Regions from separate parts of the Methylobacterium sp. E-046 genome, predicted to be linked through region 2. Evidence: riboswitches for the same ligand, from Rfam matches in the RefSeq annotation. Region 2 holds a riboswitch; each other region holds the start of a gene.
The links. Region 2 has a riboswitch for cobalamin ahead of MKK82_RS19560 (TonB-dependent siderophore receptor). Riboswitches for the same ligand answer to the same signal wherever they lie in the genome.
Positions count from the first base shown of each region.

Region 1 (4,194 bases), on a different contig from region 2:
GGCTGCCCCGGAACGTCGCGTCGAGCCGATCCCCGACCTGCTCCTGGCTGTGGTAGATCTCCAGGTAGTCGCCCCGGTTCACGAGTCCGGTGCCGCGGTTGTAGCTGTACTGCTCGACGTCGAGCCAGTGGCGCCGGCTGGTGAGCCGGTAGGCGGTGTTGCGGATCGTCATGTCGGCCGAGGGGGACCATTCGGTCTTGATCTGGGTCCAGTTGTCGGCCCAGGTGATCTTCGCGTCGCGGACGTTGTAGTTGTTGAACCGGATCAGATCCGGGATCCGTCCCTCGACCAGCGGCGTGCCCCAGTAGCGGGCGGGCTCCTGGTAGCCGAGATCGTGGCTCAGGGTGATGGCGAGGTTCGGGCTCGGCTGGAACAGGAGGGCGGCCGAGACCGCGAGGTTGCGAAAATCGCCCTCCGGCCGGATCCAACCGTCGGCGCGGTTGCCGCTGACGTTGAGGCGATACGCGAAGGTGTCGCCGAACTCGGCTTGCCCGATCGGACTGCCGGAATCGAGGGCGAGGCGCGCGACGCCGTCGGTGCCCACCACCGCGCGGGCGGTGTTGATCGGAACGAAGACCGGCTTCTTCGGGACCACGTTGATGACGCCGCCGATGGCGCCGTCGCCGTAGAGCACCGAGGACGGCCCGCGCAGCACCTCGATTCGCTCGACGTTCCACGTGTCGAACGGGAAGGTCACGGTGTTGGCGCCGACGTAGAAGCGCGTGCCGTCGTAGAGCTGCTGGATCGAGTTCGGGCCAGCGAAGCCGCGGGACGTGAACGCGCCGTTGCCGTTGCCGGGCGCCGCGATGGTGGTGATGCCGGTGGCGTCCTGGGTCACAGCGTCGGCGATCGTGTCCTGGCCGCGCAGCCGCGCGGTCTCGCCGGACACGATATCGAGGCTGGCCGGGGTCTCCAGCGGCGTCAGGCCGACACGGCTCGCAGTCCGGTCGGGCGTGCGCAGGTTGAGGCCGTTCGGCGGAAGGCGGCTCGGATCGCCGCCTGCACCCGCGACGGACAGTTCATCCAAGGTGACGGTCTCCTGAGCGGCGGTCGGACTGGCGAGGAGCGCGAGGAGAAAGCCGCAGAGCGGCGCCGTCCCGGTGAGTCTGGGGCGATGGGGCGATGAAGGCATGAGGGAAGCGGTCCGTGCGCGGCGCGCGCCGGCCCCCAAGTCTAAAAGCAGTGTAATAACATTGCAATTCAACGTCCACTCGGTGACGGCGCCGAAACGCGTGCGCGGCGGCCCGATGTCGGATTCGGGGAGTTCGAGAGGACGGAGACGGACATCGGGAACGGTGTCGCGGGCGCGCTTGCTGTGGCACGTCACCGCGAACGAGGCCTCGGCGACCGCCTCCCCTCGGGATTGACGGTGCCTCGACACCCGCCAGGACACCCCGCCCGGCGCGTTTCGCGTGTGACCACGGCTGACGGCAGGTCTCCTGGCTCGCGGGTCGCCGCCCTCGCACCGTCTTCCCGGGGTGACCCAGTGACGTGGTGGTGAAGGGCTCGCCGCTTACAGTTGCGGGGGCAGCCGCGGCTTCGGGGCGAACCCCTCACCGCGTTCCCTTTTGATCCCCAAGGGGAACCGTCGGCCGACAGCTTGGCCGTAGCGCGCCTGGGCGTCAACCGCGTGTCCGAAGGTTGCCGTGAATCGACGCGGGCGGTGCTCCGTTGCGGCTCCGGCGGGGACGCGGTGATCGGTTCGAAATATGGGTTGGAGCCCCTCTTGCGGGGATCCGCTTGGAGGCCCGAGCCTGCCCCGGCGCTACAATAGCTTGTCGGTGGCCGAGATCCGTGCCGATGACGGACAGCCCAAGGTTTTCCGGCTCCTCGGGAGCAGCGTCGCGTTCGCCGTAAGCGCCCGGAACGGCCTGATCCACGCGTTTTCAGGGGAACTCGGCATCAGGGTCTCGGTCTTCGGCGGCCCGCGCGTGGGGCGAATGACGTCGCGTACGAGGGGCTGGTCGGGCACGAGGTCCTCTTCCTGTTCCCGGTCGCCCTGCCGGCCGGTCGGCTCGACGGACAGGATCGCTTCGTTGGGACTCTGAGCCCTGATGGGCCCGCGTGGAGGGCCGCCTTTGCCGCTGCGCGCGGGCGATGCTACAGCCGGTCGATCCCATCGGTCCGGACGTCCGCGACGCCGCGGCCCATGCGCGCGGACGCCCCGTCCGCAGCGGAGACGGGTGCCGGCGGAAACATGACGACACGACCTCCCAAAAGCGGCGGGCCGAGGGGGCGCAAGCCTCAGGCCGGCAAATCCAACGCAGGTCCGTTCAAGGCCGGCAAGTTCGGCGCCGGCAACGGCTACGCCGACGGCCGCGCCCGCACGGGCCCCCGCACCAGCGCCCGGGATGCCGCCGAGCGCGCCGCCCGCAACCGCGGCGACGATGCCGGGGCGCGCGACCCGTGGGGGGCCGGCCAGGCACCGGCGGCCGCTGCACCGGCGCGGCCCCCGAAGGCGCGCACCGCGCCGGCGTCGACACGCCGGGACGCGCCTCCGCCCCGCCGTACGGCCGCGCCCGCACCAGGCCGGCCCCCGGCCAAGCGCGCGGAGGCCTCGGCCCCCGCGCCGGCGCCCGCAGCCGCCCCGACACGCCGCGAGCAGCGCGCCGCCGCCTCCGCGACCCTCGCGTCCGGGGTACAGACTTTGACGGTGGAGCCGGACGAGGCCGGGATGCGGATCGACCGCTTCCTCACGGCCCGCTTCCCGCTCCTGCCCTTCACCCGCGTGCAAACCATCGTGCGCAAGGGTGAGTTGCGGGTCGACGGCAAGCGCGCCAAGCCGAACGACCGGCTGGAGCCGGGCATGAGCGTGCGCGTGCCGCCGCTGCGCCTTGAGCAGCCCACCGAGCGCCCGCGCAGCGCCGCCCGCGAGCAGGACGACGCGGAGTTCATCCGCTCGCTGATCCTCTACGAGGACGCGGACATGATGATCCTCAACAAGCCCTTCGGACTCGCGGTCCAGGGCGGGTCGGGGACGGTCCGGCACGTGGACGGCCTGCTCGCCGCGCTCACCAGCCCGGACGGCCAGAAGCCCCGCCTCGTTCACCGGCTGGACAAGGATACCGCCGGCTGCCTGATCGTCGCCAAGACCCGGCTCGCCGCGGCGACGCTGGCCAAGAGCTTCCGGTCCCGGGCGGCGCGGAAGATCTACTGGGCGCTGACCGCCGGCGTGCCGCGGGTGCGTCAGGGCCGCGTCTCCACCTACCTCGCCAAGGAGGAGCCCACCGACGCCGACGCGCGGATGCGCGTCGCCAAGCACGGCGACGAGGGTGCCAGCCACGCGCTGACCTACTACGCGATGGTCGACCAGGCCGCCCAGAAGCTGTCCTGGCTATCCTTCAAGCCGGTGACCGGCCGCACGCACCAGCTGCGCGCCCATGCGGCCCATATCGGCCACCCGATCGTCGGCGATCCCAAATATTTCTCCGTCGAGAACTGGGAGCTGCCGGGGGGTATCCAGAACCGGCTCCACCTGCTCGCCCGGCGGATCGTCATCCCGCACCCACGCACCGGCAAGCCCGTGGACGTGAGCGCGCCGCTGCCGCCCCACATGGCCCAGAGCTGGAACCTCCTCGGCTTCGATGCCGGCCGCTATGACCCGATCGTCGAGGCGCCGGAGGCCTGATCCAGGAGCCACGGCACGATTGCGTCGGCCAGGGCCTCGGGCGCCTCCAGGGGCAGCATGTGGCCCGATCCGTCGATCACCGTGATCGTGGCGCCCGAAATGCCGTCGCGAAGCTCCCGTCCCTCGTCGAGGCCGCGCAGGGCGTCCTGCGCCGCCACCACCACCAGGGTCGGGCATCGGATCGTGCCGAGCCGGTCGAGGTCGGCCATGCGGGCTTGCCCGGCCTGGCGCAGGAACACCGGACCGCCCAGCCGGTCGCCCATTCGGCGGATGCGCGCGAGGAGAGTCGCGTCCCCGGCCCGCTCCGGATGTACGGATTGAAGGATCGCGTTCCGGCTCAGTCCGGCGAAGCCCTGCTCGCGGACTTGTGCAACGGCGAACGCCTTCCGTGTCGCCTGCGCGCGCGTGTCGGCCCGCGCCGAGGTGGCGATCAGGACGAGGGCCTGGACCCGCTCGGGTGCGCGGTAGGCGACGGCCCGGGCCACGTAGCCGCCCATCGAGAAGCCTACCAGAGCGAACCGGTCCGGCGCTGCGGCGGCGACCCGCAGCGCCATGTCGTGGATGGT
Region 1 covers NZ_JAKSYP010000176.1:68,653-72,846, forward strand. Annotated here, with positions in the region: gene MKK82_RS17250 (TonB-dependent receptor) at 1-1,132, opposite strand, end outside; cobalamin riboswitch at 1,412-1,605, opposite strand; gene MKK82_RS17255 (RluA family pseudouridine synthase) at 2,198-3,628, shown strand; gene MKK82_RS17260 (alpha/beta fold hydrolase) at 3,595-4,194, opposite strand, start outside.
Region 1: linked by a shared signal. The riboswitch ahead of MKK82_RS17250 (TonB-dependent receptor) and the one ahead of MKK82_RS19560 (TonB-dependent siderophore receptor) in region 2 are both predicted to bind cobalamin.

Region 2 (4,194 bases):
TTGAGAACCAGACCACGACCGGCAAGTCTCGCTCGGATTGCACGCGTGCCGAGGCGGCCGCCGTGTCCTCGCGCGCCTTCAGGTCGTCGGCCAGGACCTCCGCCCGCTCAACCACGTCGAAGATGCGCCCGAACTCGCGGATGTTGCGATAGACAAGCTCGGTGCTGAAGGGCTGCGCGCGCACGCCATCTCCGGGAGCGCTATTGTCCTTGCCGACGCAATCTGCGGGAGCGACGTAGACCGGCACACCGAGGGCGGTGAACTGCTCGCGCCGGGCGACGGAGCCGTGAGGACCGATGTGCCACGCGAACATCGCCGTAACGAGGTCGGGGTCCTGGCCGAGCACCGCCTCGAAGCTCGGATTGTTTTCGGCGAGGCGCTTCACCGTCACGTTCGCGGTCTCGAAGCCCTTGGCAACCGGCCCGAACCACACCGCGGTGCCGACGACGCGGTCGGCGAGGCCGAGCGCGAAGAGGAACTCGGTCTGAGTTTGGCCGATAGAGACCACGCGGCGGGGCGCCCAGGCGAAGGTCAGACGGGCCCCGCAGTTCTCGATGGTTAGTGGGTAGCGCGTCGGCTCCGCGCCCGCGGCCGACACAGCGGCCAGGAGTGCCAGTCCCGCGATACCTGAGTGCAGCCCGGGCAAGGCATGTCCTGGCACGCTCCGCTCGATCGCCGCGGCAGCGAGGTGTCTCATCCGGCGTCCGCGTCGCATCAGACCCTCAGAACCGCACGAGCAGGCTGCCGGTGAAGCGACGTGGCGAGCCGGTGTCGACCCGGAATTGGCTTACCGAGCCGGTATAATAGACGGTGTCGAACACGTTCTCGACGTTGAACCCGAAGCGAAAGTTGTCGGTCTTGTAGTAGACCAGCGCGTCGGCGACGACATAGGGCGGCAGCTTGAAGCCGGAATTCGCGGCATCTCCCGCCCGTTCGCCGGCCGCGCGCACACCGCCGCCGATGCCTAGCCCGCGCAGTAGGCCGCCCTGCACCTCGTAAACGGCCAGCATCGTGCCGCTGTGCTCGGGGATGTTGAGCAGCGGAGCACCGACCGGCAGGACGTTGTCTTTGGTGATGAATGCGTCGGTGAAGGTGTAGCCGCCGATAACCTTCAGCTCCGGCGTGAGCTGGCCGGCCGCGGTGAATTCGAACCCCTGGCTGCGCACGCCACCTGCGGCGATTTGAAAGCCGCTGTTGCTGGGGTCGGCTGTGAGCACGTTCTGGCGGTCGATCCGGAACGCCGCCGCTGTCAGGACGAGCGCGCCGCCGAACGGCTCGACCTTGACGCCACCCTCGTAGCCCAGCCCAGTCTCGGGCGCGAAAGGCCGCGACTGGGCACCAAGCCCGGCATCGGTGCCGATGTTGGGCCGGAAGCTGGTGCTGACGTTGGTGTAAAGCGAGACCTCCGGGATCGGCTGGTAGACGAGCCCCGCCCTGGGCGATGCGGCGGCTCGCGTGTCCTCGGCATTGATCCCCGTGACGCGCTGCCGGAAGAAGCGCTCGAACACGTCGAAGCGCACGCCAGCGAGCGCCTTCCACTGAGGGGCAAGGTCGACGAGATCCTGGGCGTAGAACCCGGTATCGGACACGCTCTCCAGGGTGTTGGAGGCCCGCGTCAGCGGTGGCAGGGGCTGGCCATAGCGCGGCGCGTAGATGTCGATTGCGTAGGGGTACGCGTTGAAGTTCGAGCGCAGGTAGAGCTGACGGTTGTCGAAGTTCTCGTGATCGAAGCCGAACAGGACGGTGTGACCGATATCGCCGGTCCGGAAGCGGCCGACGATCTCGGCCTGCCCGATGGCCGTGTCGTAGCTGTAGTCGCGGTAGTTCCGGTCGCGAAGCACCGTGCGGTTGTCGGATAGGAGGCCACGCCCCTCGGCGCTCTCGCCCTTAAGCGTGCCGGTGTTGAACTGCGCAGCGAGCCGCATCTGCCAGTCGGCGTCGAAGCGGTGGTCGAGGCGCACCGGCAGTACCTCATCGCTCTGACGGGTTAGTTGCCTGGGCTCGCCGAGGAAGCGAGTGACCGGCACGAAACCGAGCTGCTTGTTCACCGCGACCACACCGCGGTCGACGATGACGTTGTTGCGCGTGACTGAGGTCTCGACCGTCAGCCTGGTGTCGGGGGTGATCTGCCAGCTCAGGACCGGCGCCACGAACAGCCGGTCGGAGCCGACAAAGTCGCGGTAGCTGTTCTCGCGGCCGGCCGCGAAGTTGAAGCGGTAGAGCAGCGTCCCCTCGTCGTTGAGTGCGCCGCCTGCGTCGACGGTCCCGCGGAACTGCTCGAACGAGCCCCACAGGCCGCCCATCTCGACGAAGCGGGTGGTGGTGGGCTGCTTGGTGATGATGTTGACGAGGCCGCCTGGATCGCTTCGTCCGAACAGGGCTCCGCCGGCGCCCCTGAGAACCTCGATGCGCTCGATATTCTGCGTGTCTATGAGTGGTGGCGGCCCGCCGCGGTTGGCGGCCAAGCCGTTGCGGTAGATCTCGGCGGTGGTTACGCCGCGGATGGCGTAGGCGAAGGTGCCAAGCCCGCCGAAATTGTTGGTCTGCGTGAGGCCGGGGACATAGTCGAATGCGCGGTCGACGCGGGTCGCGTTGATATCCGTGATGAGTTCACGCGGTACGACGGTGACCACCTGAGGGACGTCGCGCTGAGGTGTGTTCGTCTTGGTAGCGCTGACCGCCCGGTCAGATCGGAAGCCCGGGGTCGGCCCGATCAAGCTGATGGCATCAACGGAGCGGCCGAGAACGTCGCCATCGATCGGGCTACCAGCTCCTCCCTCTACCGAGAGCGTTTCCAGCGTGATTGATCTGTCCTGCGCCAGTGCCGGCGTACCCAGCACCGCGAGCGCTAATATGCCGGTGCTGATGAAGATGCGTCTCGGGCGACGGCACCTTAGGTGCGTGGTAGTAGACGAACGCGTTGCCACTTGGCGAGCCCCACCGCTTGCCGGGGCCGCGTGTCGATGGAGCGCGAGCGCGACAGAAGGCGAGGTTTGCCCGTGTCGACCAGCGACCCACCGGACACCCCGCCCGCGAGACGAAAACCACCGCCGAGGCAGGTCTCCTGGCTCGCGGGTCAACACCTCTGCCTGGCCTTCCCGGTGCGAGGCACCAGTGACCGTCGTCGGCAGCGGCTCGCCGCTCACAGTTGCGGGGGCAGCGCCGGCATCGCCCGTCAGGGCCTACCGGCTTCCCTCTTAGCTCACGATCACAGGAACGTGAGAACCTTGGCGGCCGCACACTCGCTGTCGGTAGCCGATGGGTCAATGGCCACGAAACATTTGGTAACATCTTAGTTCACAGTGTTGCCGGTCAATCACACAACAGGAATGCTGGCCTACTAAAGCCGACCTGTGCTCCAGCGCGTTCTGCCTTTCTCCGCCCTAAAAATTCCAGCGACACGTCAGGCCTCTCAGGCATGCACGCCGCGACCAAAGCCTATTCCTTCTGGGCCAGGGCGGAATAGAGGTGCAGCACCAAGGGGGCGACACCTTCGCCCCGACGACGCCGCAATCAAGATCGGATTGCAGTCTCCAGAAGCTTGAGGTGTGCAGCTTTGTAGGGGTTAGTTGAGCCTATTGAGGCCCTTTTCGATGATCCGATCCAGGATCTGATCCCGGGTCAAGTTTATCTGCCGGACCTCCCGCCGCTTCGCGTCAATCCATTCTCTAATATACTTCTCCATTAGCTGATCGCGGCTAAGGCCCAACTGCCGGGCGCGAGCTTCGAGACGCTCGAGGAGGAACTCATCAATCTCGTGGGGGACCGCGACCTTGTCCATCGCTCAAGCCTTGTTCTGTTTGATATGCCGAGGCAGGGCGCGGGCAATATAGCTTACCGGATCAACACCGTTAAAGTTTTTCATAGCTCTCGTCTTGTGCAGCAAACCTCGCTCTGGATTAATCGTGATCTGCATCTTGTCAGTTATTGTGATGTTGAAAGCATCGAGTTCTTCAGTGTTCTCAAGCATAAATTTCGCACCTGAAATTAACGACCATGTTTCCGCTGCGGCGTTCTCATAATGTAAAATTTGTATTTCGGCCGCGCATTTTTGACACGGCAGACGATCGGAAAATGCTCTTTTCATCGAGCACGATTGGTGCTCAATAAGCCTTCGTTTTTTCTATTGTACGAAACGTACCTTCTACGGGCCGACGCAGATTAGCTAACCGCCGGCGAGTTACTCTTGCTTTT
Region 2 covers NZ_JAKSYP010000183.1:263,188-267,381, forward strand. Annotated here, with positions in the region: gene MKK82_RS19555 (ABC transporter substrate-binding protein) at 1-697, opposite strand, end outside; gene MKK82_RS19560 (TonB-dependent siderophore receptor) at 723-2,840, opposite strand; cobalamin riboswitch at 3,037-3,245, opposite strand; gene MKK82_RS19565 (ribbon-helix-helix protein, CopG family) at 3,566-3,781, opposite strand; gene MKK82_RS19570 (hypothetical protein) at 3,785-4,087, opposite strand.

Region 3 (4,194 bases), on a different contig from region 2:
GCTACGGCGGCTTCCGGGGTCCGCTGATCGCCGAGAAACTGCAGGAGGATGTCGGCGTCGGCCTGTCCGGGCTGGTGCTGCTGTCGCCGGTGCTGGATTTCGGCTGGCTGGAAACGCCCCGCGCCAATCCCTGGGGCTACGTGCTGAAGCTGCCCTCCCTCGCCGCCGGAGCGCTGGAGCGGACCGGCCAAGTGCCGACGCCGGCCCTGCTGGCGGACGCGGAGTCCTACGCGTCGGGCCCCTACTTCGCGGATCTGCTGAAAGGTCCGAGTGACGCACAGGCCGTCGCGCGGATGACCGACAGGGTCGCGCCCCTCGTCGGCCTCGACGCCGCCCTGGTGCGCGCCCAGGCGGCGCGGCTCACGACCCGCAGCGTCCAGCGCGAGGTCGACCGCGCCGACGGGAGGGTGACCAGCGCCTATGATACCGGGATCACCGGCTGGGATCCGAACCCGGATGCCGCGCAGTCGAGCTTCGAGGACCCGCAACTCACGGCGCTCCAGGCTCCGCTGACCAGCGCCATGATCGACCTCTACGCACGCACGCTGAAATGGCCCGTGCCCAACGTGCGCTACGAGCTGCTCAACTCAGCCGTGAACCGCGGCTGGAGCTGGGGCTCCGGCCGGCAAGCCCCGGAGGTGCTGTCCAACCTGAAGGGAGCCCTCGCCCTGGACGGTCGGCTGCGGGTCCTCGTGGTGCACGGCTTCACCGACCTCGTGACGCCCTACTACGCCTCGAAGCTTCTGCTGGCGCAGGTCCCCGCCTACGCGGCGGGTCGCCTGAGCCTCGCGGTCTATCCGGGCGGGCACATGTTCTACACCCGCCCCGATTCGCGGGCGGCGTTCAGGACGGATGTCGAGCGTCTCTTCTCCGAGGCCGTGAAGGCGCGCGATGTCGGGTCCTCGGAAGCGCCTTCGCAAGCCCCTTCGCAAGTCCCCTGGCAAGCCCCGGCGGAGCGGCACTAGGCCGGACCCGCCGGGAAGGGCCGTTCCGCGAGCAGGCCGTTCGACGCGCCGCCGCCTCCGCACGACAGCCGAAAGTCTCACCCGACCCGCATCCCGCGCGGCAGGATCGCGGGTCGGGCGGCGCCGCTCGGAGGATGGCGACGAGATTCGGATCCCACCGGCCGCCGATCCGTTGTGCGGGGACGCCGTAGCGTCTACAAAGGGCCCGTGACGGTGCCCCGGCGACGGGGTGAAAAGGGAATGCGGTGAGGGGCGTAAGCCTCAAATCCGCGGCTGCCCCCGCAACTGTGAGCGGCGAGTGCCTGCCAGAGAGCCACCGGAGCGATCCGGGAAGGCGGCCGGCGCGCAGAGCCGCGAGCCAGGAGACCTGCCGTCACGCCAGGATCCCGCAATGCCGCCGGTGGGGCGGCTGGAGAGACACGCTGATGACCACTTCGACCCTCGCCCCCGCCGCACTCGGCACCCGCTCGGCCGAGCGACCCGTCGCCGTGGCACTCGCGGCGTTCCTCGGCCTCGGCCTGCTGTTCATGGCGGGCTTCTCGCCGGCGATCGCGCTCCACAACGCGGCGCACGACTTCCGGCACACCCAGAACTTCCCCTGCCACTGACGCCCTGACACAAGGGATGATCATCCGGCTTCTGTCGGCGGCGCTGGCTGCCGGCTTCATCGCGGCCATCGTCGTGACGGGCCTCGAACTCACGCTGACCTTGCCGCTGATCCTCGCGGCCGAGCGCTACGAGCGGGCGGAGCCCTCGCATCAGGCAGCCAAGACGTTGCCGATCGTGCTGGCTCATTCCGGTCACGATCATTCCGATGCCGATAAGGCCGGGCCGGATCGCGCCGCCCCGGAATGGCAGCCCGGTGCCGGTCTGCCGCGGATGGCGTTCACCGCACTCGCGACCCTGGTCGGAGGGGTCGGCTACGCCCTGTTGCTCGGCGCGGTGATGCTCGCCTGCGGGCGCGAGCCGACGGCGCGGACCTGCCTCGCCTTCGCGATCGCGGGCTTCGCCAGCGTCGCTCTGGCACCGGGTCTCGGCCTGCCGCCGGAACTGCCCGGCAGCGAGGCGGCCCCCCTGGCGGCCCGCCAGGCATGGTGGGTGATGACCGCGGCGGCAACTGGAATGGGCCTCTACCTGATCGCGATCCGCCGCTCGTTCATCGCCATCCTGGGTGGCCTCATCCTGATGATCATCCCCCACATGGTCGGCGCGCCGCAGGCCCCGGCCGGGACCTCCGAGCTTCCTGCGGCTCTCGCCGCGCAGTTCGCGTCGCGATCCCTGGCGATCGGCTTCGTGCTCTGGGTGATGATCGGCCTGGGATTCGGCTGGGCGTGGCACGCTTTGGCGCGCGACGCGGCGCGGGGTGCGGCCCGTGCCTGAGACCGTCCTGTACGTCTGCACGACCTGCCGCCGCGAGGGCGACGACCCGGACGGACCCCGCGCCGGGAGCCGCCTCCTCGATGCGCTGCGGGCCCGGGCCGGCGCTGATCCGCACCTGCGGATCGAGCCCGTGGAGTGTCTGTCGGTCTGCAAGCGCCCCTGCACCGTGGCCGTGGCCTCGGCCGAGCGCTGGACCTACGTGTACGGCGACATGGACCCGGCCCTCTCGGCCGAGACCATCCTGGCCGGGGTAGCCGCCTACGCGACGACCTCGGACGGCATCGTGCCCTGGCGCAACCGGCCGGCCGAGTTCCGCAAGGGCGTGGTCGCCCGCATCCCACCCTTCCCCGAACCTCGCCCGCTTCCGGCCGGCACCCTGGAGGCCGCCGAATGACCATCGTGTCCAAGATCCCCTGCACCATCGTCACGGGCTTCCTGGGGGCCGGCAAGACGACCCTCGTGCGCCACGTCGTCGAGAACGCGAAGGGCCGTCGCCTCGCCATCCTGGTCAACGAGTTCGGCGATGTCGGCTTCGACAAGTCGTTCCTGGCCACCTGCGGCGTCGAGGGCTGCACGGAGGATTCCATCGTCGAGCTGCCGAACGGCTGCATCTGCTGCACGGTGGCGGACGACTTCGTGCCCGCCCTGGAGACGCTGCTCGCCCGCGCCGAGCCGCCGGAGCACATCCTGATCGAGACGTCCGGTCTCGCCCTGCCCAAGCCCCTCGTCCAGGCGTTCCAGTGGCCGGCGATCCGCTCGCGGGTGACCGTGGACGGGGTCGTCGCCGTGGTGGACGGCCCGGCGGTGGCCTCGGGGGCCTTCGCGGAGGATCCGGAGGCCCTGGCCGCCCAGCGAGCGGCCGATCAGTCGGTGGATCACGACAATCCGCTGGAGGAGGTGTTCGAGGACCAGCTCCTCTGCGCCGATCTGGTGGTGCTCAACAAGGCCGACCTGATCGATGCCGCGACCCGCGCCCGGGTCCGAGCCGAGGTGGAGAAGCAGCTGCCGCGCGCCGTGAAGGTGGTGGAGACCGAGAACGGCGTCATCGACCCGCGCGTGCTGCTGGGCCTCGGCGCGGCGGCCGAGGACGATCTCGACGCCCGCCCCTCGCATCACGGCGCGGACGAGGACCACGACCACGACGACTTCGAGACCGTGGCGTTGCCGGTCCGGCCGGCGGTCACCGCCGGCGACCTCGCGGCCCGGGTCGAGAAGGCGGCCGAGACGGACGGCGTGCTGCGCATCAAGGGTTTCGCCGAGGTCGAGGGCAAGGCGATGCGCCTGGTGGTGCAGGGTGTCGGACGCCGGGTCGCCCACCATTTCGACCGGCCCTGGCGGCCGGGCGAGCCCCGCGACGGAACGCTCGTGGTGATCGGCCTGAAGGGCTTCGACCGGGACGCGGTCGCCGCGGCGCTCGCGGGATGACGTCCGGCGCGCGCGCCCGTTCGAACTCACCCTGAGAGGCCGCCGCGATGCATCTCGTGCGCATCGACTCGGTCTCCCTCGACGAGGGCGAGGCCGCCGTGGATCTCGGGCAGGAGCCCGGCGATCTCGTGGTGCTGTCCTTCACCGACAGCGACCTGTCGGGGCTGGCGCAGGCCCATGCGGCCGAACCCGAGCTGCCGAGCCTGCGCCTCGCCAAGATGGCGAAGCTTCGGCATCCGCTCTCGGTCGACCTCTACGTCGAGCGCGTGGTGGCGCGCGCGAAGCTCGTGGTGATCCGCTGCCTCGGCGGTCTGGATTACTGGCGCTACGGGGTCGAGCGCTGCGCCGAGATAGCCCGGAAGGAGGGTGTCGTGCTGGCCGTGCTGCCGGGCGACGACCGGCCCGATCCGCGGCTCGCCACCTT
Region 3 covers NZ_JAKSYP010000090.1:70,738-74,931, forward strand. Annotated here, with positions in the region: gene MKK82_RS07600 (S10 family peptidase) at 1-965, shown strand, start outside; cobalamin riboswitch at 1,160-1,355, shown strand; gene MKK82_RS07605 (CbtB-domain containing protein) at 1,391-1,573, shown strand; gene MKK82_RS07610 (CbtA family protein) at 1,590-2,345, shown strand; gene MKK82_RS07615 (DUF1636 family protein) at 2,338-2,739, shown strand; gene cobW (cobalamin biosynthesis protein CobW) at 2,736-3,770, shown strand; gene cobN (cobaltochelatase subunit CobN) at 3,818-4,194, shown strand, end outside.
Region 3: linked by a shared signal. The riboswitch ahead of MKK82_RS07605 (CbtB-domain containing protein) and the one ahead of MKK82_RS19560 (TonB-dependent siderophore receptor) in region 2 are both predicted to bind cobalamin.